4 regions of the Thalassotalea psychrophila genome follow, and region 1 is predicted to be linked to each of the others. Evidence: predicted binding sites of a transcription regulator. Region 1 holds the regulator's gene; each other region holds the start of a gene.
What was found. Region 1 encodes sigma-54, which starts transcription at its own class of promoters, with help from an activator protein. Its sites were predicted from a motif close to GTTGGCACGNNNNTNGNNT; they were not measured.
Positions count from the first base shown of each region.

Region 2: RGQ13_RS03690 (S8 family peptidase) is a predicted target of sigma-54. The motif match lies at 2,153-2,171, and genes of this name have one in related genera.
Region 3: RGQ13_RS11055 (LruC domain-containing protein) is a predicted target of sigma-54. The motif match lies at 2,341-2,359, and genes of this name have one in related genera.
Region 4: RGQ13_RS14000 (DUF4097 family beta strand repeat-containing protein) is a predicted target of sigma-54. The motif match lies at 2,158-2,176, and genes of this name have one in related genera.

Region 1 covers NZ_CP134145.1:655,219-662,808, forward strand. The annotation lists gene pmbA (metalloprotease PmbA) at 1-14, shown strand, start outside; gene mgtE (magnesium transporter) at 139-1,500, opposite strand; gene RGQ13_RS02795 (HPr family phosphocarrier protein) at 1,604-1,882, opposite strand; gene rapZ (RNase adapter RapZ) at 1,903-2,748, opposite strand; gene ptsN (PTS IIA-like nitrogen regulatory protein PtsN) at 2,756-3,205, opposite strand; gene hpf (ribosome hibernation promoting factor) at 3,208-3,495, opposite strand; gene RGQ13_RS02815 (RNA polymerase factor sigma-54) at 3,521-5,017, opposite strand; gene lptB (LPS export ABC transporter ATP-binding protein) at 5,126-5,854, opposite strand; gene lptA (lipopolysaccharide transport periplasmic protein LptA) at 5,856-6,431, opposite strand; gene lptC (LPS export ABC transporter periplasmic protein LptC) at 6,397-6,963, opposite strand; gene kdsC (3-deoxy-manno-octulosonate-8-phosphatase KdsC) at 6,960-7,526, opposite strand; gene RGQ13_RS02840 (KpsF/GutQ family sugar-phosphate isomerase) at 7,531-7,590, opposite strand, start outside.
Region 2 covers NZ_CP134145.1:871,637-879,226, reverse strand. The annotation lists gene RGQ13_RS03695 (phytoene desaturase family protein) at 1-1,459, shown strand, start outside; gene RGQ13_RS03690 (S8 family peptidase) at 2,409-5,486, shown strand; gene RGQ13_RS03685 (metallophosphoesterase) at 5,850-7,590, shown strand, end outside.
Region 3 covers NZ_CP134145.1:2,720,776-2,728,365, forward strand. The annotation lists gene RGQ13_RS11050 (hypothetical protein) at 77-610, opposite strand; gene RGQ13_RS11055 (LruC domain-containing protein) at 626-2,302, opposite strand; gene RGQ13_RS11060 (glycosyltransferase family protein) at 2,569-3,348, shown strand; gene RGQ13_RS11065 (WecB/TagA/CpsF family glycosyltransferase) at 3,527-4,363, shown strand; gene RGQ13_RS11070 (sugar transferase) at 4,411-5,142, shown strand; gene RGQ13_RS11075 (polysaccharide biosynthesis/export family protein) at 5,375-6,676, shown strand; gene RGQ13_RS11080 (GumC family protein) at 6,713-7,590, shown strand, end outside.
Region 4 covers NZ_CP134145.1:3,410,419-3,418,008, reverse strand. The annotation lists gene RGQ13_RS14010 (complex I subunit 4 family protein) at 1-543, shown strand, start outside; gene RGQ13_RS14005 (NADH-quinone oxidoreductase subunit N) at 543-2,009, shown strand; gene RGQ13_RS14000 (DUF4097 family beta strand repeat-containing protein) at 2,238-2,999, shown strand; gene RGQ13_RS13995 (Vgb family protein) at 3,357-4,355, shown strand; gene RGQ13_RS13990 (DEAD/DEAH box helicase) at 4,971-6,854, shown strand; gene cysD (sulfate adenylyltransferase subunit CysD) at 7,215-7,590, shown strand, end outside.

The DNA of each region.
Region 1 (7,590 bases):
TTTCAGGGCAGTAATAAGGGGATTAGGAAATAGGGCCTAGGAATTAGGTAAGCGGCTCTGTTTCAGTTGTACAGGTAATCGTTAAGATGACCATTTTGCCCTTGACTCCTTAACCCTTATCAGCCCTAGTACCTTTTTTTACTTACCTAAGAATAAGGTTGCTGTTCCCAAGAAGGCAAATATTCCAACAACATCGGTTATCGTAGTTAGGATAACACTACCGGCTAAAGCAGGGTCGATATTCATTTTCTTCAACACTAAAGGGGTAGCAACACCCGCGAGGCCTGCGACAGTTAAATTCATCAGCATTGCAAAAGCAATAATCCCACCTAACACGATATCTTGCTTCCAAATAGCAACAATAGACGCAATAAATAATGCCCAAATCAGGCCATTTAAAAAACCTACGGCTATTTCTTTATTTAAAATAATACGAGCGTTGTTATCACCAATGTGACCTAATGCCATACCGCGAATAACCAGAGTTAAGGTTTGATTTCCGGCAACACCGCCCATACTTGGCACTAACGTATTTAAAACTGCTAATATCGCCATCTCGGCTAATATGCCTTCAAACATGCTAGATACAGCAACAGCCATTAAGGCGGTAATTAAGTTTACACCGAGCCAAATAGAGCGCTGCTGCGTACTTTTAATTACCGGTGCGAAAGTATCTGCTTCATCATCTAAACCCGCCATGCTCATCATTGAGTGTTCTGCGTCTTCACGAATGATGTCAATCACATCATCTATGGTAATACGACCAAGTAATTGACCATTATCATCAATTACCGGTGCAGAAAGCCAATCATGGCGTTCAAATAACTTAGCAACTTCACTTTCTTCTGTTTCAACTGTGATGGCTATTGTATCGTAATCGGTAATTTCAGCGATCGCTTGTTCAGGCCGTGCGGTAACTAAATTAGCTAATGAAACAGAACCAATAAACTGATCCTTACGGTTTACTACATAGAATGAATCAGTTGCTTCAGGTAATTCACCTTTTAAGCGCAAGTAGCGCAAAATCACATCAATGGTGATATCTGGACGAAGAGTAATGGTATCGGTATTCATGATACCGCCAGCGGTATCTTCTTCATAAGAAAGTGCTTGCTCAACTCGGGTTCGATCTTGCGAGTCCATTGAGTTTAATACTTCTTTATAGACAGAGTCGGGCAGGGTTCTTAAAACCTCAGCCAAATCATCAATGTCCATACCTTCAGCAACGGCAGCAACTTTTTCAGGCTGCATGTTTCTTAAGATACCTTTACGAACCTCTTCTGAAAGCTCTTCCAGGATTTCACCCTGAAGATCAGGATCAATTAGTTGCCAAAGAACATTACGGCTGCGAGAAGTAGATGATTCGAGGAGTAAAGCAATGTCAAAAGCAGGCATATGCTGGAACATTTTTCGCACATAAACGAACATACCACTTTCTAAAGCGGTATTTATTTCTAATAAACGTTTTTGGCTAATTTCTTGCTCTGATATTTCTGGCATGAATCACCCTGTGCAAGGTTGTTGTTATTAATTCTAAATCAGTGCAAGTTTAACGTAAGCTAATGGTTTTATCAGCTTTTTTATTAAAATTAACTACCTGAAGTTATTCGGCTTCGTCAAATTTATCTAAAAACAATTGAATTACTGCGGCCATTGCTTGCTCGGCTTGAATACCTTCTGCTTTGACGTGGACTTCTTTGCCTTGACTACCCGTTAGTAACATAAGCCCCATAATCGAGTCAGCTTCAGCTGATTTTTGCTCGAGTGTTAAGGTAATTTTAGCCTGATAGTTTTTGCTTAATTTTGCTAATTTAGTAGCGGCTCTTGCATGCAACCCTAATTTATTTTCGATTAGTACACTTTGTTCAACAATTAACGACATTTTTAAATTTAACTCAACAATTACTTGGTCATTTCACGGTGACGAATCTGTATATCTTTGTGTTCTTTTTTAAATTGTTTTGCTAGTGTCTCAGCAATATAAACACTTCGGTGTTGACCGCCAGTACAACCAACAGCTATGGTTAAATACGTACGATTGTTACGCTCTAGATGAGGCAACCAAGTCATCATAAAAGAATTGATTTGCCAAATAAATTTAGTAACTATCGGTTGGCTTGCTAAAAAGTCTTGTACCGGCTGGTCTAATCCGTTGTATGCTTTTAAACCTTCTTCCCAAAAAGGATTAGGTAAAAATCTTGCATCGAAAACATAATCTGCATCAGATGGCACACCATATTTAAAACCAAACGACTCAAATACAATTACCAAATTACCTGTAGTGGAACCTAGTACTCTTTCTCGCACTAAATCGGCAAGTTGATGCGGAGTTAGTTTGGAAGTATTAATGTATAAATTTGCCCTACTTGCTACCGGGTCGAGTAATTTTTTTTCTAGCGCAATTGCTTGATCAAGAGCCATATTTTTACGGATCAAGGGATGCAAGCGTCTTGTTTCGCTATAACGACGAATGAGTTCACTATCATCGGCATCTAAATACAAGATACTTAATTCTACAGAATTAGGTAAATAATCTATGATCTCTTTAACGTCTTCAGGATTTTCTGGCAGGTTACGTACATCGAGGGATACCGCCACATTCTCATAGTCATTAATAACAGTATGAGTTAGTGCTGGTAATAGATTTACCGGAATATTATCAACACAATAATAACCAAGATCTTCTAGCACTCTTAATGCAACGGTTTTACCTGAGCCAGAACGACCACTTACAATGATTAGTTTCATTTTCTACCTAATTGTTTACAACCAATTGATGAAGTTCAGTGGAACTGTGACAACGTCTTACTTTTTTACTATTCTCTTTATTACTAAAAAATTTGGCAACACTGGCCAAAGTCTCTAAATGTTGCTGACAATGATCTTCAGGAACGAACAATGCGAAAAAAATGTCAACCGGCTTATCATCAATAGCGTCAAAAATAACTGGCTTATCTGTTGTTAATAAAACAGCCACGGGGCTTTCACTATTATTGATTTTACCGTGTGGAATAGCGATACCATTACCAATTCCAGTGCTGCTCAACTTTTCTCTTTTACTTAAACTGTCCAACAATTCTTTTGCATTTGCGCTGCTAATTTTATTCGCTGCAATTGCACTGATTTGTTGAAGTATGTTTTTTTTACTTTTACCCTGTACTGCACATATGGTGCAGTCAGGGCTTAATAGTTGCTTTAAATTCATAGTTAATGGTGAGCTAACTTAGCCTTATGTTTGAGAACTTGTCTATCTAGTTTGTCGACTAATCCGTCAATTGCCGCATACATATCTTCATGGTTGGCAGAAGCAAATATTTCACCTGCATTTACATGTAAGGTAGCTTCAGCAATTTGTTGCAATTTTTCTACTTTCAAAACCACATACACATTATTTATGTGATCAAAGTGTCGTTCGAGTTTTTGTAATTTTTCATCAACATATGAACGCATAGAATCGGTAACTTCAACATGATGACCGGATAGATTAATTTGCATAAGCTTTGTCCTTATTTTGTTGGTTTTAAAGTAAACTTTTTCTTTGATTCGATGGTGGTATACCTAACGATTCTCTATATTTAGCAATGGTTCGACGTGCTACATTAATACCTTGTTCGCTAAGCAATTCCGCCATTTTACTATCGCTTAATGGTTTTGCTGCTATCTCTGCGTCGACTAGTTTTTTAATCAGAGCACGTATTGCTGTTGATGAACATTCACCACCATTCTCAGTGCTAACATGGCTAGAAAAGAAGTATTTTAGTTCAAATATACCTCTTGGGGTGTGCATATATTTTTGTGTTGTAACTCTTGATATCGTTGATTCATGCATTTCAACAGCTTCTGCAATGTCATTTAATACCATAGGTCGCATTGCTTCTGCTCCATGCTCAAAAAAGCCTTGCTGCTGTTGAACGATACAATTAGAAACTTTAAGTAAAGTGTCGTTTCTACTCTCAAGTGATTTGATGAACCATTTTGCTTCTTGTAAATGTGAACGAATAAATTGGCTATCTTCTGATGATTTAGTTGTTTTAACCATCGACGCGTATTGATTATTAATACCAATTTTAGGCGCAGTATCCGGGTTCAATTCCACCACCCAACGACCATTTTTCTTGAAAACACTAACATCAGGAATAACGTATTGTTCCTCTTGTTGTACTATCGCATCGCCAGGTCTTGGATTTAACGAGTGGATTAACTGCATTACTTCTTTTAGCTGGGGCTCTTTTAACTTAGTTTTGCGCATGATTTGTCTAAAATCACGATTACCTAACAAATCGATATGCTCGCTAATCACCAATTTGGTTTCTGTTATAAAGGGAGTGTCAGGGCTAAACTGGGCAAGTTGAATTAGTAAACAGTCGGCTATTGATTTAGCCCCAGAGCCTATAGGATCAAACATATGAATGCGTTTTAACACCGCTTCAACTTCGTCTAGTTCGACTTCATCATCTCCTAAGCTAGATAAAATATCTTCGCAGGTCACCGTAAGATAGCCACTATCATCAATAGCATCAATAATAGCTATGGCAATAGTCCTATCGGTGTCGGAAAACGGAGTTAACTCCATTTGCCAAGTTAAATGATCTTGGATAGATTCAGAAGTTTCACCTTGATATACATAATCATCATTACTGACGCCGCCAAGCCCAGTGTTTGATGTACCGGCACTGAAGCTTTCTTCCCAAGTTGAATCTACGGACAACTCTTGTGGAATTTCATTTTGAGTTAAGGCTTCAGAAGTACTTATTTCGTCATGAGTCGGTTGTGCGTCCTCACTACCATCAATAGCTTCAGCAGCTGTTTGCTTACTATCTAAATGTGAATCTGAATTAGCGTTGATCTCTTCTTGATTAGCGGATTCATCAACCTCTAATAAAGGGTTGCTATCTAAAGCTTCTTGAATTTCTTGTTGCAGATCTAACGTAGAGAGTTGCAACAGTTTTATTGCCTGTTGTAACTGTGGTGTCATCGTTAAATGTTGCCCCATACGGAGCTGAAGACTAGGTCTCATTTTTTGAAAAAATTCCAAATTTACATAAGTGTAATCTTATGCAAGTTAACTACTAAATACACGAGAAACGAATAATTGCTTTAAACTAGCTTAAGCTGATTAACTTAACTATAGCTTGAATTTCTCACCTAGGTAGACATCTCGAACATGTTGATTACTTAAAACTTGTTCAGCATTACCTTCAGCGATCAATTCACCATGACTTACAATGTATGCATGCTCACATACATCAAGAGTTTCTCGTACGTTGTGGTCGGTGATTAATACCCCAATACCACGATCTTTTAACTGTAAAATAATTTTTTTAATATCGCCCACTGAAATTGGATCTACTCCAGCAAACGGTTCATCTAATAAGATAAATTTTGGGTCAGCAGCCAGTGCTCTGGCGATTTCAACACGGCGCCTTTCACCACCAGATAAACTCTGACCAGTGTTTTCAATAATGTGACCAATATTAAAATCTTCAACCAGACTTTCAAGTTTTTCCAGTTTGGCTACATCGTCGAGATCTTTGCGGGTTTGTAAAATGGCCATGATGTTATCAAAGACACTAAGTTTTCTAAAAATTGACGCTTCTTGCGGGAGATAACCTATGCCTTGACGAGCTCTTTCATGCATAGGTAATAAGGTTAAATCTTGATCATTTAACACGACAGAGCCTTCGTCACTTGGTACTAAACCAACGATCATATAAAACGAAGTGGTTTTACCTGCACCATTAGGGCCTAATAGACCTACTATTTGTCCTGAGTTAACCGTTAAGCTGACACTCTTTACTACTTTTCGGCCGCTATAGGATTTAGCAAGGTTTTGTGCTTTTAGGGTTGCCGTCATATTATTGTTCTTTATCTTGCTCTACTGAATTGTTAATTTTAGATTCAACATCTTGTGTTTCTTCTTTAACTTCTGGTTTCACTTCAGGCTTTAAAATTGTTGTTACAGTACTGGCACTTTCTGCGCTTAGTTGTTCTGTTGCTATGTTGTAAGTGATTATGTCACCTTTTACCATACTGCCTTCTTGGCTAACTGATGCATTGCCTTTTATGGTAATTGTTTGCGTGGCTGGTGAATATGAAACTTCATCTGCTTGTAATTCAATTTTTTGGCCATCATCAAGAATTTGGCTAAACCGTGCAGGTTTTCCTGTAGCCAAGTAGTTCTTAAGATCCGTACCTTCTTGATTTGTTACCTTCACCACGTCTGCTTCTATACTCAGCGTGCCCTGGGTGATTTTCACATCTTCCATGTAACTGGCAATCTTATTTTTTAAATCGCTAGATTGCTTTTTTGCAACAATCACAATCTCTTGTTTAAAATCAGCTTCTTCGGCAAGACTTGTTGCTAATGGAAATACTAATGCTATGCCAAGCAGTAATTTATGAGGCATGTTTTTTATAAATTGTTTGTACATGTTCATTCAAAGTCATTTTAGTGGAATTGATATCAACGTTTAACCCAGAGCCATACATAGTGAAATCCTTGCCTTTTAACAAGATAGTCTGCTCTGAAGTGATGATGTTATTAGTTAAATCTACATTAAGAGATTTGCCGTGTATTTCTGAAATAAAATTTGTTTTGTCTTCAGAAATCAATCGTACTCTATCATTGAGCAATAAGATATTATCTTCGCCTAAACGTCCTTGATTTGCGGATAAATGCCAAACAGCACTGCCATTTTTAGGGTACAACGTATATTTAGGCGCTTGGAAAAGTGTTTCAGTATTATTTAAATAGTGAGACATTTTCTCAGCAGAAATGGTATGAGTTAAATTGCCCATCTCGTCATATTGGCTTGAGCTTAATGCTGTTGCGATAAAGTCGGGCTCATCTTTCGGCTTTACTACTTGCACAATAGTTTCATTCGATTGTTGCCATTGCATATATCCATAAACAGATAATGAAATGATAAATATAATCGTTGAAATACTATGCAATCGATTCATATACTGCTGCCTTTAGCATTTTGTAATGTGTTTTGACTTTGCATGATCAGATCACAAAGTTCTCTGACTGCACCAAAACCGCCCTTAATAAAGGTAACATAATTTGCGCCTTGTTTAACTAACGGGTGAGCATCATTAACTGCAACTCCTAACCCGACAGCTTCGATACAAGGCAAGTCTGGAACGTCGTCACCTATATAGGCAATTTGTTCGTTAGTAAGTTCCAAGTTTTTTGCGATCTTCATTAATGCCGGTAATTTATCTTCTTCACCTTGAATAATAAATTTTACTCCTAGGGCGGTCATACGTTTTTCAACGATATTAGATTGTCTACCGGTAATTACTGCAACGTCGACTCCATTTTGACCTAAGGCTTTAATGCCAAAACCATCTTTAGTGTTAAATGCTTTTAGCTCTTCGCCATCGTTACCTAAATAAATACGTCCATCAGAAAATACACCATCCACATCACAAACTAACAACTTGATTTGTGCTGCTTGGCTAAGAATATTGCTATCTACTTGCCCATAAAGGGTGTTAGTTAAAGAGTTTGGCTGGTTCATTGAGTTAAATTACTCCCGCTTTTAAAATATCGTGCATATTCATCGCCCCAATTGGTTGGTGGTT
Region 2 (7,590 bases), 220 kb from region 1:
TGCGATTACAGAAGAATTTCATCCTGGTTTTAAAAACTCTGTTGCTTCTTATACGGTTAGTCTTCTTAATCCCAAAGTTATTAATGATCTTGAATTGCACCGTCATGGCTTAAAAATATTAGAACGAAAAGTTAATAATTTCTGGCCGAATCCTGAAGGCGACTTTTTAGCGTTTACTGTAGGAAGTGAAAACCTTAAAAAGGAGATCGCTCGTTATTCAGAAAATGACGCTAAGTCACTCGATTTATATTTGCGTGATATAGAATTAGTTGCCGATTTAATCCGTGATTTCCTTTTGCAAACGCCTCCGAATGTCGGCGGTGGGATCCGGGATCTTTTAAAAGCTCTCACGCTAGGCAATCGTGCTAGAAAACTTAGAGTTGAAGAAAATCGTGTTGTCATGGATATTTTCACCAAGAGTGTCGATGATTTTCTGAATTTATATTTCGAGAATGAATATGTTAAAGGCGCTTTTGCCTTCGATGGCTTAGTTGGCAACTACGCTAGCCCGTATACACCAGGTTCGGCTTACGTTTTAATGCACCATGCGTTTGGTGAGGTCAATGGCAAAAAAGGTCTTTGGGGTCATGCCGTAGGTGGTATGGGTGCAATTACACAGGCTATGGCTGCTTCTGCTTTAGAAAAAGGCGTAACCATAGAAGTGAATCAATCGGTAAAACGTGTAATTGTCGAAAATGGAAAAGCTATTGGGGTGGAGTTAACAGACGGAAAAACGATTCATGCTAAAGTTGTAGCAGCCAATGTAAACCCAAGTTTGTTATTTAATAAGATGGTAGACGAACAACATTTACCAGAAGATTTCGCACGACGCATTAAACATTATAAAAATGGTTCCGGCACTTTTCGAATGAACGTGGCGCTATCAGAATTACCACAATTTACCTGTCTTAAAAATCAACCGAGAGCAAGTAACGATCATCTAACTGGTGGCATTGTTCTTGGCCCCACAGTTAAGTTTTTAGACCAGTCCTATCGCGACTCGAGAGAATACGGTTGGTCTAAAGTACCATTGATTGAAATGTTAATCCCCTCTACGTTGGATGACAGCTTAGCGCCACCGGGACAGCATGTAGCCAGTTTGTTTTGTCAACAGTTTGATCCTGATATTGATTGGGATCAACACAGAGATGAAGCTGCTGAACTAATTATCGACACGATAGAAGTCTATGCGCCGGGCTTTAAATCAAGTGTGCTTGGCAAGCAGGTTTTAAGTCCGCTCGATTTAGAAAGAAAATTCGGTTTGGTCAAAGGCGATATTATGCACGGTGCTTTGAGTCTCGATCAAATGTTCAGTGCTCGTCCGATGTTAGGTCATGGAGATTATCGTGCACCGATTAAAGGATTATATATGTGTGGTGCTGGAACTCATCCCGGAGGAGGAGTTACTGGTGCGCCAGGGCATAATGCGGCGAAAGAAATTATTCGAGATATTGGTTGAATAAACAATGATAAAAAAGTACTCCTCTCTGGGTATCTTATATGAAGATACCCAGAGAGGAACCTATGAGCTTCAACATCATCAAGAAAGCCCAATGTGGCAAAGTACCTAATCCTAAAAAACAAAGCCTAACCTACAATATCAGCCACGACGACTGACCGTTTGCCTAAAATTGGCTGAGTGTCGAGCACTCTTCAACGCTTCACTCGTCCTCACACAAGCTCCAGCGTTCGGTAAAAGTTAGGTGTTCGGTCGATAAAAACGCATAAAATTCTTCGTGTTAGCATATCGCTTTCGTCGGACCAAGTGACCGAGGCTCGGTAGGGTTTCGGTGCCGACTGGCCTTGCATTTCCGGATGGTGAAAAACGTTATTTTTCCTACACTTACGACACGTAAAAAGGCAATTCCGTTGGCCTCATAATCGGCAAGTCCCCAGTTCAAGTCAGGGAGGACCACCATTTTCATCTTACATTTCTTCGATTTATCTCAGACCATCCGTGCTATTCGGTTTTGGTCAGACTCGTATCTATTACCATATCTCTCTCCATATAAATTAGGTATATATAGCCTAAGAACCAAATTTTTCTATTCATTTTGTTCGAGAAAATTTCAGCTATTCATTTAGTTTTCTCATGTTGCCCACTTAATTTACCATTGAAAACTAATCGACTTAATCATTAGAGAATATGTTTATTTGCATGTTTATTGCAAAAGTCATATTACCGTCTAAGCTAATTAACAAATTTAGGGATTAAATGGCTTCAGCATAAACTCTCATTTAACAATTCCGCAAAATAGTGCTTTACATATTTCACTGATGTATTGATTTTAAAACTATTTTAGTTGCAACGTCACGCAATCCGGTTTGAAAAATCAACGGTTTTATAGTGTATGTTTTTTATGTCTTTGCATGTAAAAAATACAAATTATAAAGTTTAGGATAAATATATGAATATTTTCTTCAAGCATTTAAATAAAACCAGTATTAAATTTGTACCTCAAATATATCAAATAAGTTTTGCTTTTGTACTCACCATATCGTGCTTAATAAGTAGTTCAGCATTAGCTGAAAACATACCAGCAATTGATGCCGACTCGCTCATAAAAAGCATCTCATCAGTTAAAAAAAGCCCCGAAAATGGTGTATATCTAATTCGCTTAAAAGGTAATCCTATTGCGGCTTATAACGGCGGTATAAAGGGATTAAAAGCGACAAAACCTAAACCAAATAAAAAGTTCAATCCAAACAGTAAACATGTTATCGCTTATGGTGATTACCTAACGAATCAACATGATACGTTATTAAAAGAACTTGGTTCACCCAAGAAAATTTACAGTTATAAGTATGCTTATAACGGTTTTTCTGCAGTGTTAACTTCAAGCCAAGTCGCTAAATTGAACTCTAATTCAGATGTTTTAAGCGTAGTCGCAGATGAGAAACTTAAACCAGATACAGTATCTACAGCCTCATTTTTGCAACTTGATGGTATCAATAGTGATGGTTTGTGGGAGCACCTCGGAGGTAAAGACTTCGCAGGTGAAGATATTATTGTCGGTATTATTGATTCCGGTGTATGGCCTGAGTCAGAGAGTTTTTCAGACCGCACAGGAACTAATAAAAACAATAAATCAAATAAATTAAGTTATCAGCAAATACCTGGTTGGCACGGAAAATGTACTCCTGGAGAGTCATTTCCTGCATCTAGTTGTAATCAAAAACTCATTGGTGCGCAGTGGTTTAATTCAGGCTTTGGCGGCGACAAATTAGTAAAATCTCAATTGCCATATGAATATGCTTCAGCGCGCGATGCTGCAGGACACGGTTCACACACAATGAGTACCGCCGCAGGTAATAGTGAAGTAGAAGTATCAATAAATGGCACTAATATCGGTGTTGCAACAGGTATGGCACCTCGCGCAAGAGTCGCTGCATACAAGGTCTGCTGGGGCTACTCAGGCGAAGGTGGTTGTTTTGGTAGCGACAGCGTAGCTGCAATAGATCAGGCGGTTGCCGATGGTGTGGATGTGCTTAACTTTTCAATTAGTGGTTCAAGTACTAGCTTTATGGATCAGGTAGAAATTGCATTTTTATTTGCTGCTGACGCAGGTATATTTGTTGCCGCTTCAGCAGGTAACAGCGGACCTGATGCGAGTACCGTTGCACACAATAGCCCATGGTTAACAACTGTGGCAGCCAGTACACACGACCGTGGTTGGGGAGCTATTATTACTACCAATGGCGATGGCGTAGAGCATGAAGGTGTATCATTAGGCGATGGTGTAGGTCCTGCTGAAATGGTTTATTCTCTTAAAGCTGCTGCTGACGGAAAAGATCTAGAGCAGGTGCGAGAATGTTTCCCTGGTACATTAGATGCGGAAATTGTTGCAGGAAAAATTGTTGTTTGTGATCGTGGTTCAATTGCTCGAGTTGATAAAAGTAAGGCGGTAGCTATGGCCGGCGGTATTGGCATGGTATTGGCTAACGTTTCACCGAGTTCACTTAATGCAGATTTTCATTCAGTTCCTAGTATTCATGTAGATGTTGATACTGGCAATATACTAAGAGCGTATGCCATCAATAATGGTACAGATGGTGGTAGCTTAAGCGCTGGCTCAGCAGTCACTAATGAAGCACCAATGGTTGCTGAATTTTCATCAAGAGGCCCTGCACTTGCAGGCTCTGGTGATTTATTAAAGCCTGATATTATGGCACCAGGCGTTGATGTTATTGCAGCAGTTTCTCCACCAGGAAATGGTGGTGAAAGTTTCTCTGCTTATAGTGGTACTTCTATGTCTAGTCCGCATATGGCCGGTTTAGCGGCTTTAATGAAACAAGCACACCCTACTTGGTCACCTGCGGCGATTAAATCAGCCTTTATGACGACTGCAACCCAAACGACTAATGAAGGTAACCTTATTCCAGGTACTCCATTTGCCTATGGTGCAGGTGCAGTACAACCTAATAAGGCGGTAAACCCAGGCTTAGTTTATGATGCTGGTTGGAATGATTGGTTCTGGTTTTTGTGTGGTACAGGGGCAATCCCAACCATTTGTCCCCCAGGCTCGCCAGATCCAAGTAACATGAACTACCCGTCGATAGCGATTGGCTCATTGGCTGGTAATCAAACCGTAACTCGAACAGTTACAAGTGTGTCTGATGCTTATGCAGTTTACACTCCTGTCGTTGATGGTCTTGAGGGCATAATGGTAAGTTTTGATCCTAAAGTTATTAAAATTCTTCCTGGAGAAAGTGTCACCTATGAAGTTACCTTTAGTAATGTTGATGCTGCTATTGATACCTATGCAACAGGTGGTATTTCATGGGTAGATGGTACACAAATTGTGCGCAGTCCGGTTGCTATTAAACCAGTAAAATTAGCGGCCCCTGCTGAAGTGTTTAGCGATGGTGCCGAAGGTTCTCTAAGTTTCGATATTACTTTTGGTTATAGTGGTAACTATTCTGCTATGCCCCTTGGCTTAGTACCTGCGGCAACTATCGATGGCAATGTTGAAGATGATCCTTCAAACGACTTCAATGTAGCAATACAAACATGCGATTTTGATGGAGGCTTCCCATTTGTCTGTACAGGTATTACTTGGCATGTAGTATTAGCTTCAGTCGACGCTGATATGGTTCGTATTTCATTATTTGATGAATACACTGATGGCGTAGATGATCTTGATTTATACGTTTGGGATGCTGAGGAGAAATTTGTTGGTAGTTCAGGTAATGGTACCAGTGCCGAACAAGTTGATATTGCAGGAGCTGGTAGTCCCTTTTATCTGGTTGCCGTGCACGGATGGCAAACCGATGGTGTTGAGGCTAACTACAGTTTATTTAGCTGGGCCCCCGCAGCAGATGAGGATAATATGACTGTTACAGCACCTACATCAGCTGTGTTAGGTACAACAGAAACTATAACAGTAGAATGGGAAGGATTAGATGCTAAAAAATATCTAGGGGTTATTACCCATAGTGACGGTAGTGTATTTAAACGTACCTTAGTTAATATACAAAACGATTAACCCACTAAGAGTTCAAAGCACTACGTAGTTACTGCGTGGTGCTTTTTTATGCCTGAAAAGTGGTTTTATTCTCATACTGAAATCAATATACATTTCAATTTTTTGTTAGCTGTATCCCTCATAATCGGCAGCTCCCCTATCCAAGTCAAGGGGGCAACATTTAGAAACAATAATGACGCCCTAAACCGTCTATTTTTATATCACCAATTTAATATTAAATAAGCCCCACAAAAGCCCAAACGGCCCAAAAAACATTACCTGTTTGCAACGCCTTATATCTTTGTCTAAGCTTTGAAGTAAAGAATAATGTATAGGGCTTTGAATATTTTGTTGAATAAATTACCGCTAAAGAAAGTCATATGCGTGCAATTGGTTATACTCGGCTTTTTTATAAGCACCGTATCAGCGAAAACTAATTTTTCAGCTACTTATAAAACCGCGAATAAAGTTATTGCTATCGGCGATATTCATGGTGCTTATCCAGAATTTCATGCTCTTTTAACAAAACTTAAACTGATTAATGATAATGCTGATTGGATTGGCGGTAATACATATTTAATTAGCTTAGGCGATTTGCTTGATCGAGGGGCAGATTCGCGCAAAGTTATGGATCTATTGATCAAACTGCAACAACAAGCCCCGAAAAGTGGCGGAATGGTATTGCAGGTGCTAGGTAATCACGAACTAATGGTGACAACTGGTGATCTTAGATATGTATCAAAGGAAGAGTTTTCCGCGTTTATACCAGAAGAAACTAAGCAGCAAAGAGTAAATTTACAGACTCAGTTTAATGCCAACCATCCTAACTTAAGTGAAGATGTTTTGGCAGCAAATTTTACCTCGCAACATCCACCAGGGTTCAGTGCTTTTGTTGCGGCTTTTTTACCGAACGGAAAGTATGGACGCTGGCTTCGTTCAGCTAGACCAGTTATCAAGATCAATGATTCTGTTTTTGTTCATGGCGGCTTATCATCAGATCTGCATGACATGGATTTGACAGAGATAAACAAAATAATTGAGCCTGTTTGGGAATATCAGGAGATTGTCGCCGCTTTACAAGCAAAAGGTATACTTGCTGAAACTGCTGATTTTTGGAATCGAATTGATTACCTTAACAAAGCAATACAGCCCTATATTGATAAAAATAAAAAAAACTCTAGAAATAAAATACCTAAATGGTACAAGGATTTAATTCGTTTACACGAATTGCAAAGTAGCTTTGCGTTTTCCGATAAGAGTCCAATGTGGTATAGAGGTAATGCCTATTGCCATCCTTATAGTGAATCCTTCAACACTGAACGCATACTCAAAAAACTCGGAGCTAAACGCATAGTAGTGGGACACACTCCGTTATACAAAGAGGTGAATAGTCGTTTATCTGGACAAGTCATTCTCGCCGACACCGGCATGTTAAAAAATGTTTATAAAGGCAACGCCAGAGCGGTTGTTATCGATGGCGATATGATAAAAGTTCAAACGTTAGAGTCAAATAGCTTACAGCCAATAATAAGCGAAACTAATCGCTTCAGCGTCGGCTCTAGTTCGATGACAGATGAACAAATTAAAGACTTTTTGTTAACCGCTAAAGTCATCAATTCAGAGCCAATAGGTGTGGGCATAACCAAATCCAACATATTATCTTTAACAAAAGATGGTAAACAGATCAGGGCACTGTTTAAAACCCACGACTCAGACCCTAGATTGGACAACGGTCGATATCCAAATCAAAGGTATGTAGCAGACAGATACCATTATGAAATAGCCGCATTTCGTATTGACCGTATGCTCGACTTAAATCTGGTTCCTGTAGCAGTGCGTAGAAAAATCGACGGGAAATATGGATTGTTGCAATATTGGGTTAATGACTTGATCAGCGAAAAAGAAAGAGAAGAACAAGGCATTGTCTTCGATAGTTATTGCCCACGGCTAGAACAATATATCACTCGTTATATCTTCGATGTTTTGATATATAACGATGATAGAAATCAAACTAATTTAAACTTCTCTAGAAAAGACTTTATGCTATACCTTATCGATCATTCTATCGCCTTTGGTATATCCCAACACCCACCAGATATGTATAAGAAAACAACCCTGAAACTGT
Region 3 (7,590 bases), 2.1 Mb from region 1:
GAAATGATGTACGCACAGTGCTCAATTAAAATAAGGTTTAAATGACTTTAAATCATATGAGAGATGCTCACTGCTGTTAGTTTAAGTAAAGCACATAATAATCTTGCTGGCTAATATCTACTATGTGCTTATTATTCACTCCAAGTGAGTTTATCTCTATAAGTAAGTTATTTACGATTTGCGGCGTCTCTAATTTTATCAATGTTTGACCGTTATTATCGGTTTTAGACACTGTAATTAATGATTTTGTATTGAGACGAGAGTCATCCAATTCAGTGATATCAGTATCAATTGATGAAACATAAAGTAATGAATTACCGATATTGTCTCCGGCATAGGATTGCACATGAATATCAAGCGTTATGGTACGGAAGCTTTGAAAGTTAAAATCGGCATCAACGTATAAATCATTTGATGTTTCAGCAGTAGAAGTAAGCTTTTCAGGACTGGGACTGTGATCAATAAAAACTTCGGTTTCAGGCTTTGGTGTATCTTCATTTACCTCTGTTGCTGTACTGCTGCTTTCGCCCCCGCCGCAACCAACCAAACCATAAGCTAAAATAAAGAAAATTAAAATCCACTTTGAAAAATTGATCTGCATATCTAACATAATATTATTCCTATCTTAGGGATTAAAGGTGTGTTGTGGCCTACCAGGGTTTATGTACCAATCTGGCGCTTCAATGCCACTGCTTTCAACCCATGTTTCAAAAACGGGATATGCCCATATTATGTCGATGTACTCTTTGGGGTAACTCCAGGCGGTATCAATTTTAATGGCCCATGGTAGATTATTGTCAGTTTTAAAATAGCGCTCTTGCTCAACAACAGAGCTGTCATCACCTTTACCAAACTGGGTGATATCAAATAGATCTGTAGGTGGGTATCCGGCAAAATGGATTTCTCTAGACCTATTGTTAGTACGGTAAATAAAAAAATCCAATGATGAATGTAGTAAGCTATCAACAACGGTAGAAAAATTAACATCTAACTCGAATGGCACTGATGGAAATGTATTACACTCTGCAACGGTATTAAAATGTTTGCACTTTCCTGATCCACTCGTTTCGGTGAAGACATGGGTATCGCTCCATAAACTTATTACCAAATCCTGTTGATATTGCTCAGCAGTCTTTTCATACGATTGTCCGCCAATAATCAAAGTGCTGTCTAAAAGTGCTGAGGCTGGAATATCTAATAAACGTAAAGCAAAGCCATTATGGAAGGCAGCACCTCGAGCATCAATAAAGCCGCTAATTTTAAAGCCTGTGATCTGTGTATCACTGTTATAAATCACTTGCAGACGCTCTCTTATGATCAAATCGTTCAAATCGTAATCACCTATATGAGGCCAATTATCCTCAAAAGCTAAGGTTACCCATGATTGTACGTTAGGATAAAATGAGCTAAATGCACGATTATAGTCATCAGGAAACTCATCAGCATCATCAAGAATACCATCGGCATCTGAGTCATTAATATCAGGAATTTCTATTAAATCATTTAATTGTAAAGCAGAGGCAGGGGTAACCTTGACACTAAATACAGCATCATTAAAATCATTATCCCCCCATGACCTTGGTAAATCTTCAAAACCCAAAATAACTTCCTCAACGCCTTGTTCGTATAAAGCGACCATATGTTGTTGTAAAGTCGAATTTGGTTCATCATTTAAATTAGTAAGAGAATAGTAATAAGGAACTTTTGTTGGTTTTACCCCAGAGTCATACCAAAAGGCATTGGCTGCTAAGAAAAAACCAATACTCGTGCCACCGGAGAAGGTTCCTAAGCTTACTCTATGTCCGTTAGTTAAATGTGGAAAAGACAAATTAGGAAATATAATAATTTCGTTGACTTGCTCTGGGCTCGTTGGTGGGTTTTCAGGATCAAAGACAAAGAAACCAAATGAGTTTTTATAACCCGCTCCCTCGTGGATAAAAGTAATAAATATTTCAGCTTCTTCCACGCCTGGTTTTATAGTGATCGTCGAGCCAGCATCACCAGTTAAAAACGCCTCATTTACTTCACTTTCTGGTAATGCATTATTAATCAGGGTGAAAAAATCAGCTGGATACTCATCTTTAGCCCAAATCAAATCATCAGGTTTACCTGTATTTTGATCATAACCTAGTGGCCAAGGAGAGCCGGAAAGAAAGGACCAGACATAATTGCCGTTTTCATCTTGGGTTACGGCTTGGACATAAGCAGAAACGAATACAGAAAAACATAACAGCAATAGTATTATGGTTGATAGAGTGTTTGCTATTTGCATATTTAGCAGGTTGTGCTTGCATGGTTTCATAATGCTTTCCTTCCCCATCATAACGTTCTACTTACTTTAAGCGAGTTTTATACCAATATTTTTTAACTCAATAAAATCAGCACCTTACAACACCAATAAAAATCTAGCCTGCATGTAATTAAACAAAGATTAAAAGCATTTGTATTTTGAGAAAGAACCAAATACACACATATTTACCTTGGCAAATTATATCGTTTACTTTTACGGAACATTTATTGCTTATATTTAATAAATAAGAAGGACAGCTATTTTCATAAAGGTAAAACATGACGAGTCAAATTCAAAACTCACCACCTCCTCATAAAACACTGGTATTTAGTATCGCTTTAAACGGCTACCAATGGCTTTATCAACAGCACTTATTAAGCCATCAGGCTTACGCAAAGAAGAATAATTATGAATATGTGGTTATTTCCAAGCCATCGATATCAAACTTAGGCATGGAGTGCTGCTGGTTAAAGCTGGTTTTGTTAAAAGCAGCACTGGTTAATGGTTATCAGAGTGTTATGTTTGTCGATGCTGATGCTCTCATTAATAAGAATTGCCCGCCTATAGATGAAATTTTCGTTGATGGTAAATACCTTTACATGGCCAATGGTTATACCGGCCGCTTTAACAGTGGAGTTATGATAGCTAAAAAATCTGAAGCATTAATAAACTGGTTAAATAAACTGATACTGTCTCGTTGTCAGCATTTACCAAGTATAGATTCTACAGGCTGGGGGGAAAATGGTCATATCATCCACTTTAGTAAACAAGTTAACTTTATCAAAGTTCTACATCATCGCTGGAATAATACATTCGATGAAAAGCTAAATGATCATATTAGACACTTTAGCTATGGACCTATGCGTACCTCAAAATTGAAAACATTGGCACATCATGTCTTACGACGAAGCCTTGGGCTATTGGTCAAGTATGTGTTTGCAAAACAAGGTGTAAACCATGTTCTAGCCTCTGATGTTCTGCAACTAGAGACACAAAGAGTAATAGTTAATTACCCACAATTTCAATCAACTCATAAATACAGAGCAATCGCTCGATAATAACTTAGAAATTGTAAATTGATTTTCAAATTGAGAAAACTGTATTTTCAATTTGCAAAGAAGACATCCCACAAACACGTTAAACCATTGTTTATATTATAAAAATAAAAATTGGAATAATTATTGCTCCAATCAATTATCACTTAATTACATATCTAAAATAAACGTGAGGCTAGCCATGAATAATTCAACTAACTGTAGTGATAATAATATTTGCCGATTATTTGATTTACCCATAAACAATGTTTCTATGAGCAAAGCCATAAATTGGGTTATTTCTCACCGCTTTAACTTAAGTAGTAATAAATTTCATACGAAAGCATCAGAAAAACCAAACCTAGGATTTTTCATTAATGCTCATTCCATAAATTTAAGCTTCAAATATAACGACTTTTATCAAACTCTAAAACAAGCTGACTGCTTATTTGCAGATGGTATTGGCATGCGTTTAGCAGCAAACCATATAGACGAACCTATACAGGAAAATGTTAATGGCTCAGACATGTTGCCAAAGCTGTGCGAACAAGCGGCTAATGAAGGAAAATCAATTTTCTTTTTAGGATCTAGCCCTGGTGTTGCTAAAAAAGCAGCTAAACGCTTACACAACACCTACCCAAAACTAAAGGTTGCGGGCTATCAACATGGCTATTTTAAGGAGCATGATAATAAACGTATCATTGCAAAAATAAACCAATCAAAAGCCGATATTTTATTAGTAGCACTAGGCTCGCCTTTACAAGAGATTTGGTTAACCAATAATGCCGCATACTTACACTGTAATACTGCTCTGGCGGTAGGAGGATTATTTGATTTTTATTCCGGCAATATTCCCCGTGCCCCCCTATGGCTTCGAAATGTAAACCTAGAATGGTTATTTAGATTACTGCAAGAGCCTAAAAACAAGTTTTACCGATACGTAATTGGTAACCCATTGTTTTTGTTTAGAACTTATCTATTTAGACAAGCAGCTAAGGCAATATCTAATCCCCCCTCACACGTAATTAAACCACAATAATGAGCAAACGCTCGTCAATGAATAGCTAGAAATAAATGAGGCTTAACATGAATAATCAAATCAATATTCAGCAGCATTATCCATTTTTAAATGAAAAATTAGTTATGCAATACTGGCGAAACTCTTCGGTTTCTTCAAGGCAATATGTTTATCACAAAAAAGTAAAAAGTATCAGGCAAAATGTTGGTATCCCTATACTACTACAGCAATTGATAGCGTTAGGTTTATTATTATTAAGCTTACCTTTATTACTCATTGTCGCTTTGTTTATATATATAGAAAATCCGGGCAAGGTGCTTTTTTGTCAAACTCGCATAGGTGAAAATGGACGTCACTTTAAGTTTTATAAATTCCGTTCAATGCGAGTAAATGGCTCCAATCAATCCCATAAAATTGATGCGAAATTAAGCCATCGTGATGGAATTTGTAAAAAATATATTAATGATCCTCGTGTAACAGTTGTCGGTAAGTTCATCCGTAAATACTCCATTGATGAACTACCGCAACTGTTAAATGTAATTATTGGTGATATGACGTTGGTAGGACCTCGGCCAGCATTAGCTAGTGAAAGTTATCAATACAGTCAACATCAATTTAAACGTTTAAATTGTAAGCCAGGTATGACGGGTCTATGGCAAATATCTGGTCGTGCCGACACCAGCTTCACTCAGCAAATATCATTAGATCTACAGTACATTCGTCAACAATCATTTTTATTTGATATCAAAATTTTACTTGGAACCATTCCTGCTGTTATCAGCGCAAAAGGTGCCTACTAAAACACCTCTCTATTTGCTTTTTGCAACGCCTTTTTACTTTTAAGGTTTTGCAAATTGCAAATATTTAATGTTCTAATTCTCAATAAAGCTGTATAGGCCTTTATATTTAATCCCTAAGCATGTACCCATGCTAGAGCTGAACTCAATGAAATAATGTTGGCCTCTATATTGCAGCATATGTATTAAACATTTTAATGCAATGCCCATGTATATGGGCACCCAGGATTTTAATATGTTCAATGTCTTTTCTAATATAAGTTCAAACCGCCCTTTTCTTTGCGAAAACAAATTTATGTATTTAGCAATTGCGAGCATATTTATTACCTCAGTGTTTTCTTGTACACAAACAGACTCAATAGAGAGTCCTCAGCATTCGCAACCAGACTTTTATGGCAATGACAAAGCTACTGGTACTCATATTAGTCAGCAAACCTCGGCCAAATATGTGTTTGCAACGGCCAAAACATGTGAAAAATTCCAAAACTTTGCAGCCCCGGAACATTACATAGTCGATAAACCGCTGCTATTAAAACATGCCGCCCCAGCCAGCTTTCCTAATGCCAACGATCCCGCATTGTTAAACGGCTTAAGCCCAGGAGACATGGTGTCCATAAGCATAGAAAATGGTGAAGGTTTTAATGGTAATTACATCATTAACAGTAATGGCCTAATTAATATTCCATTATTACCTCCCATTGATGTTCTTGGCTTACCCACCAATGTTGTTGCCGAAAGAATTTCAATTGAATTTATCAAAAAAGAAATATTTAAGGCCGCTACAGCCAATGTAACGGTACAAGTTCTTCACTGGTCTGAAATTGAAGTATCGGTATCTGGCGCTGTATTTAACCCTGGTAGAGTTTTGATCAATGAAACCTTACCGCAAAAGCTTGAACAAAACATTTTGTCTTACGGTGATCACTCAAACAAAAGGTTACTATCTGAAGCTTTGCGGGCTGCGGCAGGGATTAGACCCGATGCAAAACTTGACCAAATAATTTTACTTCGTAAAGGTTGGCGCCTAGAGGCCGACATGACTGGAATACTAACGGGCGAACCTGTTACAGATTATCCATTAATCACTGGTGATCGAATTATTGTCCCTACTACCGGTTGCTTTCAATCAAACTTAGTAAGACCGAGTCAAATAACTCCAAAAGGTTTTCGTATTTTTATGTCTAACTTAATTGCCCCAGCTATGAGTAACTCAAATGCCGCGGTTGGACGCTACTCGGCAAATGTGCCCTATGGTACACGTTTATTGCAATCGGCTATTTCTGCTAACTGCGTAGGCGGTAAACAATGGACCAATGCTCCTAGAAAAGTGGTACTTGTAAGTGTCAATCCTCTCACTAAACAAACCCAAGTAATAGAGCGTTCCATTGAAGAGCTCATTAGAAAGTCCAATAGAGAATCCATTAATCCTTATTTAATGCCCAATGATGCTGTTGCTTGTTATGACTCTGATGTAACTAATCTTCGCGATATTGCAAACACCATTGCGGACATTATCATCCCCTTTAAACTATTGTAAATATTGGCATTCATTATGATTAAAAAGACTTACCAAATGATGATTATAAGCCCGAGGGATAAAATTCGCGGCTATATTTATCGTTTATTTAAAAAACCTTATTTAATTGCCGGTTTACTCGGTTACTTATCTGTATTGGCCATGGTCTTTATCTATCTTAATATGCCGGAAAAATATAGTAGTGAAGTGGATCTGGTTCTTCCTGGAACAGGGACTAGCAGCAACGTAAAATTAAATGAAGTTGGTGAAGTTATCTCGCAAACATCTACTCCCTATGGCTCTTCAAGCTTTAACCCTAGGGTTAATTATAAAGAAATGCTAACCAGTCGTTCAGTATTAGAGCGCGCAGCTTTGATTATGGGTATTAGTATCCGCGAATTTGCCATACCGGTTATCAAATTAACCGAACAGACATCTATAATTTCGATAAAAGTGAACGGCCGTACAGCCAAAGAGGCTAATGGCAAAGCGAATGCTTTATATACATCTCTACAACAAGAGCTAGATAGATTACGCGCCGATGAAGTGTTAAGACGAGATGCAAGTATTAAAGTTGTTTTAACTCAATATCAAAACAAGTTAAATCACGCTCGAGGAAATATCGTTGATTTTCAACAAAATTCAATGGTCGTTGCCAGCATTCAGCTTGAGCAAATGGTAACTGCTTTGTCTGATCTAAATGAAAAACACATGCTAGTGTCATCAGAGCTGAAACAACTCGAGAGTTATATTAGAAAGTTGAGTCAAAATTTAGGTGTATCCCCTTCGTTAGCTGGGCAAGTATTCAAATTACAAACTGATGCACAATTTAGTAGCTATTTAACCGAACTCGACACATCTATAGGTGAGTTAACAACCTACTCCTCTCGTTGGGGAAATAACCACCCTAAGGTCATTTCTGCACAACAGCGGGT
Region 4 (7,590 bases), 2.1 Mb from region 1:
ATTGTCGCTCATGGTTTGAGTAGTGCCGCACTATTCTCAATGGCTGGTATGTTATATCAACGCTTACATAGCCGAGATTTATCAGCAATGGGCGGAATGTTTAGTAGTGCGCCTAGAATGGGCGGTATGCTACTAGCATTTGTTGCCGCAGCATTTGGTTTACCTGGACTACTTAATTTTGTCGGCGAATTTATGGTATTAACTGGAAGTTTTAAAACCTATCCATTACATGTGATATTTGCCTCCCTTGGTCTTATTGGCTCGGCAATTTATGGCATGTATTTATTTCAGCAGAGTTTTCAAGGCGAAGCTAAGCACAGTATTACTGACTTAGGTAAAAGAGAGTTATTAATCTGTGGTTCATTACTGGGCTTACTCATTTGCTTAGGCCTATTTCCAGAACTTATTTTTGCCCATTTTCCCGAGCAATATATAGCGACAGTTAATGAAACCGCCGTCATTGGAGTTAACCTAACTGAAGCTAGTGCCAGTGAATTGGTAAGTAGTCATATAGCAAGTACTAACGCTGTAGGGAGTAAATAATGAGTAGTTTAGAATTATTAGCCATTTTACCGCAGCTGGTATTGTCATTGGCCATCGTCTTACAACTGTTATTAATTGCTATTAGGCGTTCAACGTTAATGATCCAAGCATTTACTGCTATCAGTATTGTTTTGGCAGCTAGTGCTCATTTTCTGGTTTTACCGGCCATTAATACTCAATCTACAGTACTGTTTTATCTAGACGGTTTTTCTCTGGCAATAAGCGCGTTAGTGCTCTTTTGTGCGTTTATTGTGTGTTTAGTGAGTGGCCGTTATTTAAAAGTAAGCCAAGAAGTTCATGATGAATATTATGTATTGTTATTACTGGTGACCCTTGGCGCAAGCTTATTAGCAATAAGCAATCACTTTGCGAGCGTATTTTTAGGGTTAGAGTTATTGAGCATTGCGTTGATTGGGATGGTGGGGTACTTACGTAATCGCCGGCAAACCTTAGAGGCAAGTTTTAAATATCTTATTTTAAGCGCAACGGCGTCGAGTATTTTGCTATTTGGTATGGCGATGATCTATGCCTACAGTGGTAATTTAAATTTTCATCATATTAGCAATAGCTTTTTAGCGGTGAATAACCCACAAATGCAATTATTGTTTAATGTCGGTTCGGTGTTATTCATTGTAGGATTAGCGTTTAAACTATCATTAGCACCATTTCATATGTGGACACCCGATGTTTATCAGGGGGCTCCTGCACCAGTAAGTATGCTGCTAGCAACGGTTTCAAAAACGGCAATTTTTGCCGTGCTGATCAAGTTTTGGTTTTTCTCGGTTCAATATGTATCACCAAACGGTGAGCATCAGCTGCTTAACGTGATCAGCTTTGTTGCTATTGCATCTATGTTAGTTGGTAATATTTTAGCGTTACAACAAACCAATATTAAACGTTTATTAGCTTATTCATCCATTGCCCATATGGGGTATTTGCTGATAATTCTAAACGTAATGTCACATGAATCACTACAGATGGCGTGGGAATCTGGTTTATTTTATTTACTGGCATATTGTTTGGCAACGTTACTGATATTCACCTTCATATGCCAAACATCTAAAGCTAACAATGAGCAAGATAATGATAACTGGCAGCATTGGAATGGGCTGTTCTGGCGCTCTCCGGCACAAGCTGCGGCAATGATATTTGCACTGTTATCACTTGCAGGTATTCCATTAACTGCAGGGTTTATTGGTAAGTTTTATATCATAAGTACTGCCGTAAATAATGATGCTTGGTGGTTACTAGCAAGTTTAGTTGTGGGTAGTGGTATAGGCTTATATTATTATTTACGCATTATCTTTACGTTATTTGCCAAAGCAGACAACCAGCACCTGATCAAACTCAACCGATTGTCACATGCGGTTATTGTTTGCTTAAGCATAACAATACTGATATTTGGTATCTTACCTGATGTGATCTCAGAAGAAGTTCGCTTTTTCGCCCTGTCAAAATTTGGTTGAAACTAGGGTCAGAGTCAGGTTATTTGAGAATAACCTGACTCTGACCCTCGTTTTTATTTTTCACCACTATTTAGTATTTATCGCTAATTAAATATTGCAATACTACTTTTAAAGTTTGTCAACCCCTTTAAAAACAACGTGTTATAAAGTTGGCTTGGATTTTGGATGTATTAACGTATTAGTAACAATATTAGTTAAAAATACAATACTTAATTCAGGGATTTAACAATGAAAATGACCAAAATTGCCGCTTTATTATCTGCCGTACTTATATTACCAGGCTGTGTTATTCATGTTGGTGCACAAAGTGCAAACGTAGAATTACAAGAAACCTTAGCTATAGCTAGTGCAGATTTAAATTCTTTAGAAGTAGATTCTGGCTCAGGATATTTAAATATAGTTGGCGTAGAAGGTGCTACTGAAATTACTGTAAAAGCCGACATTGAAACTACAAAGAAGCGTGATTATGAATTAACACTTACTAAAGTAGGCAGCAAAGCCGTATTAATTGCTAAACATGGTTCAACCAGCGGTTTTTGGAATGGTAATTCACCATCAATCAACTTAACTGTACAGGTACCAAAAAATTTAGCATTAGATATTGATGATGGCTCAGGGGATATATCAATTACTGATATTAATAACTTTGTTGAAGTAGAAGATGGCTCCGGCGCATTATTTGTTAAAAATATTCAAGGTGACTTAATTGTTGATGATGGCTCCGGAGAGTTGGAGATCAGCAACGTAAGTGGCGACGTTGATATTAATGACGGCTCAGGTGAAATGACTGTGATTGATATAGCAGGTTCAGTAAATGTCGAAGATGGCTCTGGTGAAATGATCTTGCGTCATATTGGCGGCACTGTAACTATTGATGACGGTTCTGGGGCTATCGAAGTAACAGATGCTGGCGGCTTAACGATTACTGACAGTGGCTCAGGTGGCTTAAATATTAAAGATGTTAAAGGCGAATTTAATATCGATTCATAAAAACATCAGAGGGTCAGGAGATTTGAGAATAACCTGACTCTGACCTTCTGATTTTACGAATTTTACTAAATTTTGTTTACTTCCAAGATCTGTCAATCTTTTAAACAGTTAGTAAAACCTAAACCCGATGTGCTTTTAAACGAGCGCATCGGGTTTTCCCTTTTACAACCTCATCATTCCCTGAATTTACTTCAGGGTCATTGGAATAACAGCAGGACCCTGAAACGAGTTCATGGCGATGCTAACGCATCGAGTTCAGTAAGTGATGTCGGTTCAGTAAATAGTGGTAAGTAGGATCTACACCTATCTTTTTATCAACTATACTTTTCTTACCAATTAATAATAAAAATAGTAATTATGAAACTTAATTATCTTATTGTTTTTACCTTTCTACTTTTCGTTTGCACATCACATAGTGCTGAGCAAAAGTGGCCTAAAACTATTGATATTAAAGAATGGCAAGTCCCTTGGGATAATACCCGTCCAAGGGATCCTGCCGTAGACTCAAAAGGTAATGTTTGGTTTTGTGGGCAAGCCGGCAATTATATTGCCATGTTGAATCCTCTAAATGGAAAATTTAAGCGTTTCGAATTAAGTAATAACACTAACCCACACAACCTTATTATAGATAGTAAAGATCACGTTTGGTATGCCGGCAATCGTAATGGCCATATTGGTAGGCTAAATCCAACTGATGGCAGTATAAAGCAATTTTCCATGCCCGGTGACACTCCAATAGATCCTCATACTTTAGTGTTTAATTCTGCAGAAAATATTTGGTTTAGCGCACAATGGGGTAATAAAGTTGGATTTCTAAACACTCAAACCGGTGAGGTTAAGCTTGTTTCTATGCCGTTCGATTCAGCTAGGCCTTATGGTATTAAAGTTGATTATGACGACATACCTTGGGTTGTTTTATTTGGCAGTAATAAGCTGGCAAAAATTAACCCGGAAAGTTTCACTGTTGAGCAAATAGATTTAATAGATATAAACGAGCGCCCAAGACGGTTAGAGGTAACTCAAAACAACCATATTTATTATCTGGATCACAGTTTAGGTTACTTAGGTAGTTATAACTCAGCTACAAAAAAAATTAATCGTTGGCTGTTACCAGAAGAGCACAAGGCCAAACTGTATGGCTCAGCTATTGATAGTAATGATCGAATTTGGATAGCCCTTACTGGTGTCACGCCAAATCAAATAAGAGTGTTTGATAGTAATAGCAAACAGTTTATTGCAAATGTAGAAGTACCAAGTGGCGCAGGTTCAATTCGCTATATGCATTATAACATGGCCACTAAAGAAGTTTGGTTCGGCACCGATGCAAATACAATTGGGCGAGTAAAATTACACTAGTTACTAATACGGGACTTCGCCATTACCTTCCCTTCGGGAATTACGTCCGATTGAAATCGGACCAACCGGTTTCGGGGCCTTGATTGGGTTGAGCTCTGGTGACGCTAACTTGGTTGGCGTGAATTTTAAATCATGGATGATTTAACTTAGAATTGCCACGGGTGGTATATGGTTGGCGTGAATTCATTCGCGCGTAATGGCGAAGCCACGTTCTGAAAAAACTAGTAAAATTTATGTTAATTTTTAATTAAATTCATAAATACCTGATTTTTGGCACTGTTTTTGCGTTAAATGTGGTGAAATAACGTTTTTTAGCCTGTTTTTTACACAATGTTACTTGCATTATTTTTACAAAAAGGTATCATGCGCCAACTTCTCCTAACGCCACAACACAACGGCGATTAATAGGAGATTACTTTACTAATCAAATTATTAGTAATTAGAGTGGTTATTTCCGCCAACTGACTTGCCAAGAGCTAGCCCAGATGAATCCATAAGCAGTGAGTGCTTATGATAAAGAGCATCAAATTAGCTATAGATCCCAAAAGCCTATGTGAACGTAGTTTGAACACATGTAGCGCACCGATCTCGCCATAAGTCTTCCGGTGGATAACTTTGAATTTTTTCGCAGTTATTTACCGTAAAGGTATTGATCTGCCTGTTGAGAAGACAAAATTAATGACTGAATTAAACAACGCTACTGTTAGCTTTGAATCTTTAGGTTTGCCTGAAGTATTATTATCTGCACTAAACGCTATGGGTTTTGTAAACCCTACACCTATCCAAGAAAAAACTATTGGCCCTTTAATTGAAGGTCGTGACGTTTTAGGTGAAGCACAAACTGGTACAGGTAAAACTGCTGCTTTTGGTTTACCTGCACTTGCTAACATTGACGTTAAATTAAAGAAACCACAAATGATGGTTTTAGCACCAACTCGTGAGCTTGCTATCCAAGTAGCTGAAGCAATCGAAGATTTTGCTAAAAACATGAAAGGCTTACGTGTAGCAACTCTTTATGGTGGTCAATCTTACGGTCCACAACTTTCGCAACTAGAAAAAGGTGCACAAGTTGTTGTTGGTACTCCTGGTCGCTTAATGGATCACTTACGTCGTAAAACATTAAAGTTAGCTGACGTTAAATTTTGTGCTCTAGATGAAGCTGATGAAATGCTTAACATGGGTTTCTTAGAAGATATTGAGTGGATCCTTGATCACTTAGCTAAAGAAACACAAATGGCATTGTTCTCTGCAACTATGCCTCCAGCAATCAAAAAGATTGCAGACCGCTTCTTAGATAATCCTGTACATGTAAAAATTGCAGCGAAAAAAGAGTCTAAAAAGAACATTACTCAGCTTGCATGGCGAGTAAGTGGTATTACTAAACAAACTGCCCTTGAACGCATAATTGAATCATTTGATTTCGACGCTGTGCTTATCTTCGTTCGAACTCGTAACGATACAATAACTATTTCTGAGCAATTAGAACGTTTAGGTTACCCATGTGCAGCGTTAAACGGTGACATGAACCAAGCACAACGTGAACGTACGGTTGAGCAACTTAAAAATGGTAAGCTTTCTATCATGGTAGCAACTGATGTTGTTGCTCGTGGTTTAGATATTCAACGTATTGACCTAGTTATCAACTACGATATTCCAGGTGAAACTGAATCTTATGTTCACCGTATTGGTCGTACTGGCCGTGCCGGTCGTGAAGGTACAGCAATTTCATTTGTACGTCCTCGTGAGTTTTATAATGTTCGTCACTACGAACGTGCTACTGCAGGTACTGTTAACGAATATAACTTACCGACGATTCAAGAAATTGGTTTGTCACGTATAGAGCGTTGTCGTAAATCGTTAATTGCTTCAGTTGCTGATAAAGATTTATCAAGCATGCGTGAAATTTTAGAGAAAATGGCAGCAGACTCAGAAGTTGATATGGCTGACTTAGCGGCGGCATTATTGTTTGATAAACAATTAAAGCAACCTCTACAACCGAAAGAAGATGTACGTCCTCGTCGTGAACGTTCAGACCGTGATTCACGCGATTCTCGTGAAACTCGTGGCAGAGATCGTAATGACCGTGGTGGCCGTGATCGTAATGACCGTAATGGTCGTGGCGAACGCAGCGATCGTGGTGAGCGTAAAGAACGTCGTCAATCGTCAGGTGCACGTCCAGACGTAGATTGGCAAGCATACCGCATTGAAGTAGGTAAAGATCACGGTGCTCGTCCAGGTGATATCGTTGGCGCAATTGCTAACGAAATTTCATTAGACAGTGCATACATAGGTCAAATCAACTTGAATGACAACCACACTATTGTACAACTACCAAAAGGCATGCCAAAAGATGCATTCCAAAAGTTACGTAGTGTACAAATACGTCGTCAACGTTTAGACATCTCAGTGTCAGATGCTCCGGTTGAAGCGCAAGTACGTAAGCCTCGTAGAGAGAATAGTGACCGTAAGCCTCGTGGTGAGCGTTCTGCACGTCACTAAGCACTAGCTTAATCAAAACAACAAAAGGATGACTTAGGTCATCCTTTTTTTATGGACGAAGGAATGTATAACCGCCATGGATGGCAAATGTTAGATGTCTTATCGCTGAATCAATACTTTACAAAGAATATGCTTATCCTCCCGTACCATGGATGGGGAAAAGTGTGAATATTTCCCGCTTTCTAGCTTTCTAACTTTCCAGCTTTGAACTTTCAACTTTCTACCTTTTCCTTATATCTAATAGCAAATTCGCAGATCAGAATCATATAAACTAATATAGAAAGAGCACTGATTTTGTGAAATAATACGCGCTCTAAAAAATTTCTCAATTTTTCATCAACTTACATAAAATGGTTGCCAATGAACTTAACACATTTAAAACAGCTGGAAGCTGAATCAATTCATATCATCAGGGAAGTAGCGGCAGAGTTCGATAATCCGGTAATGCTTTACTCTGTAGGTAAAGACTCGGCAGTAATGCTGCATTTAGCTATGAAAGCATTTTTTCCGGCTAAACCGCCGTTTCCTTTAATGCATGTAGACACTACATTCAAGTTTAAAGAAATGATCGCCTTTCGCGATATGATGGCAGAAAAGTGTGGCATGGACTTAATTGTTCATACCAACGAAGAAGGCCGCGCGGCAGGTATTAATCCATTTGATCACGGTAGCTCTAAATTTACCGATGTAATGAAAACTCAAGGTTTAAAGCAGGCATTAGATAAACATCAATTCG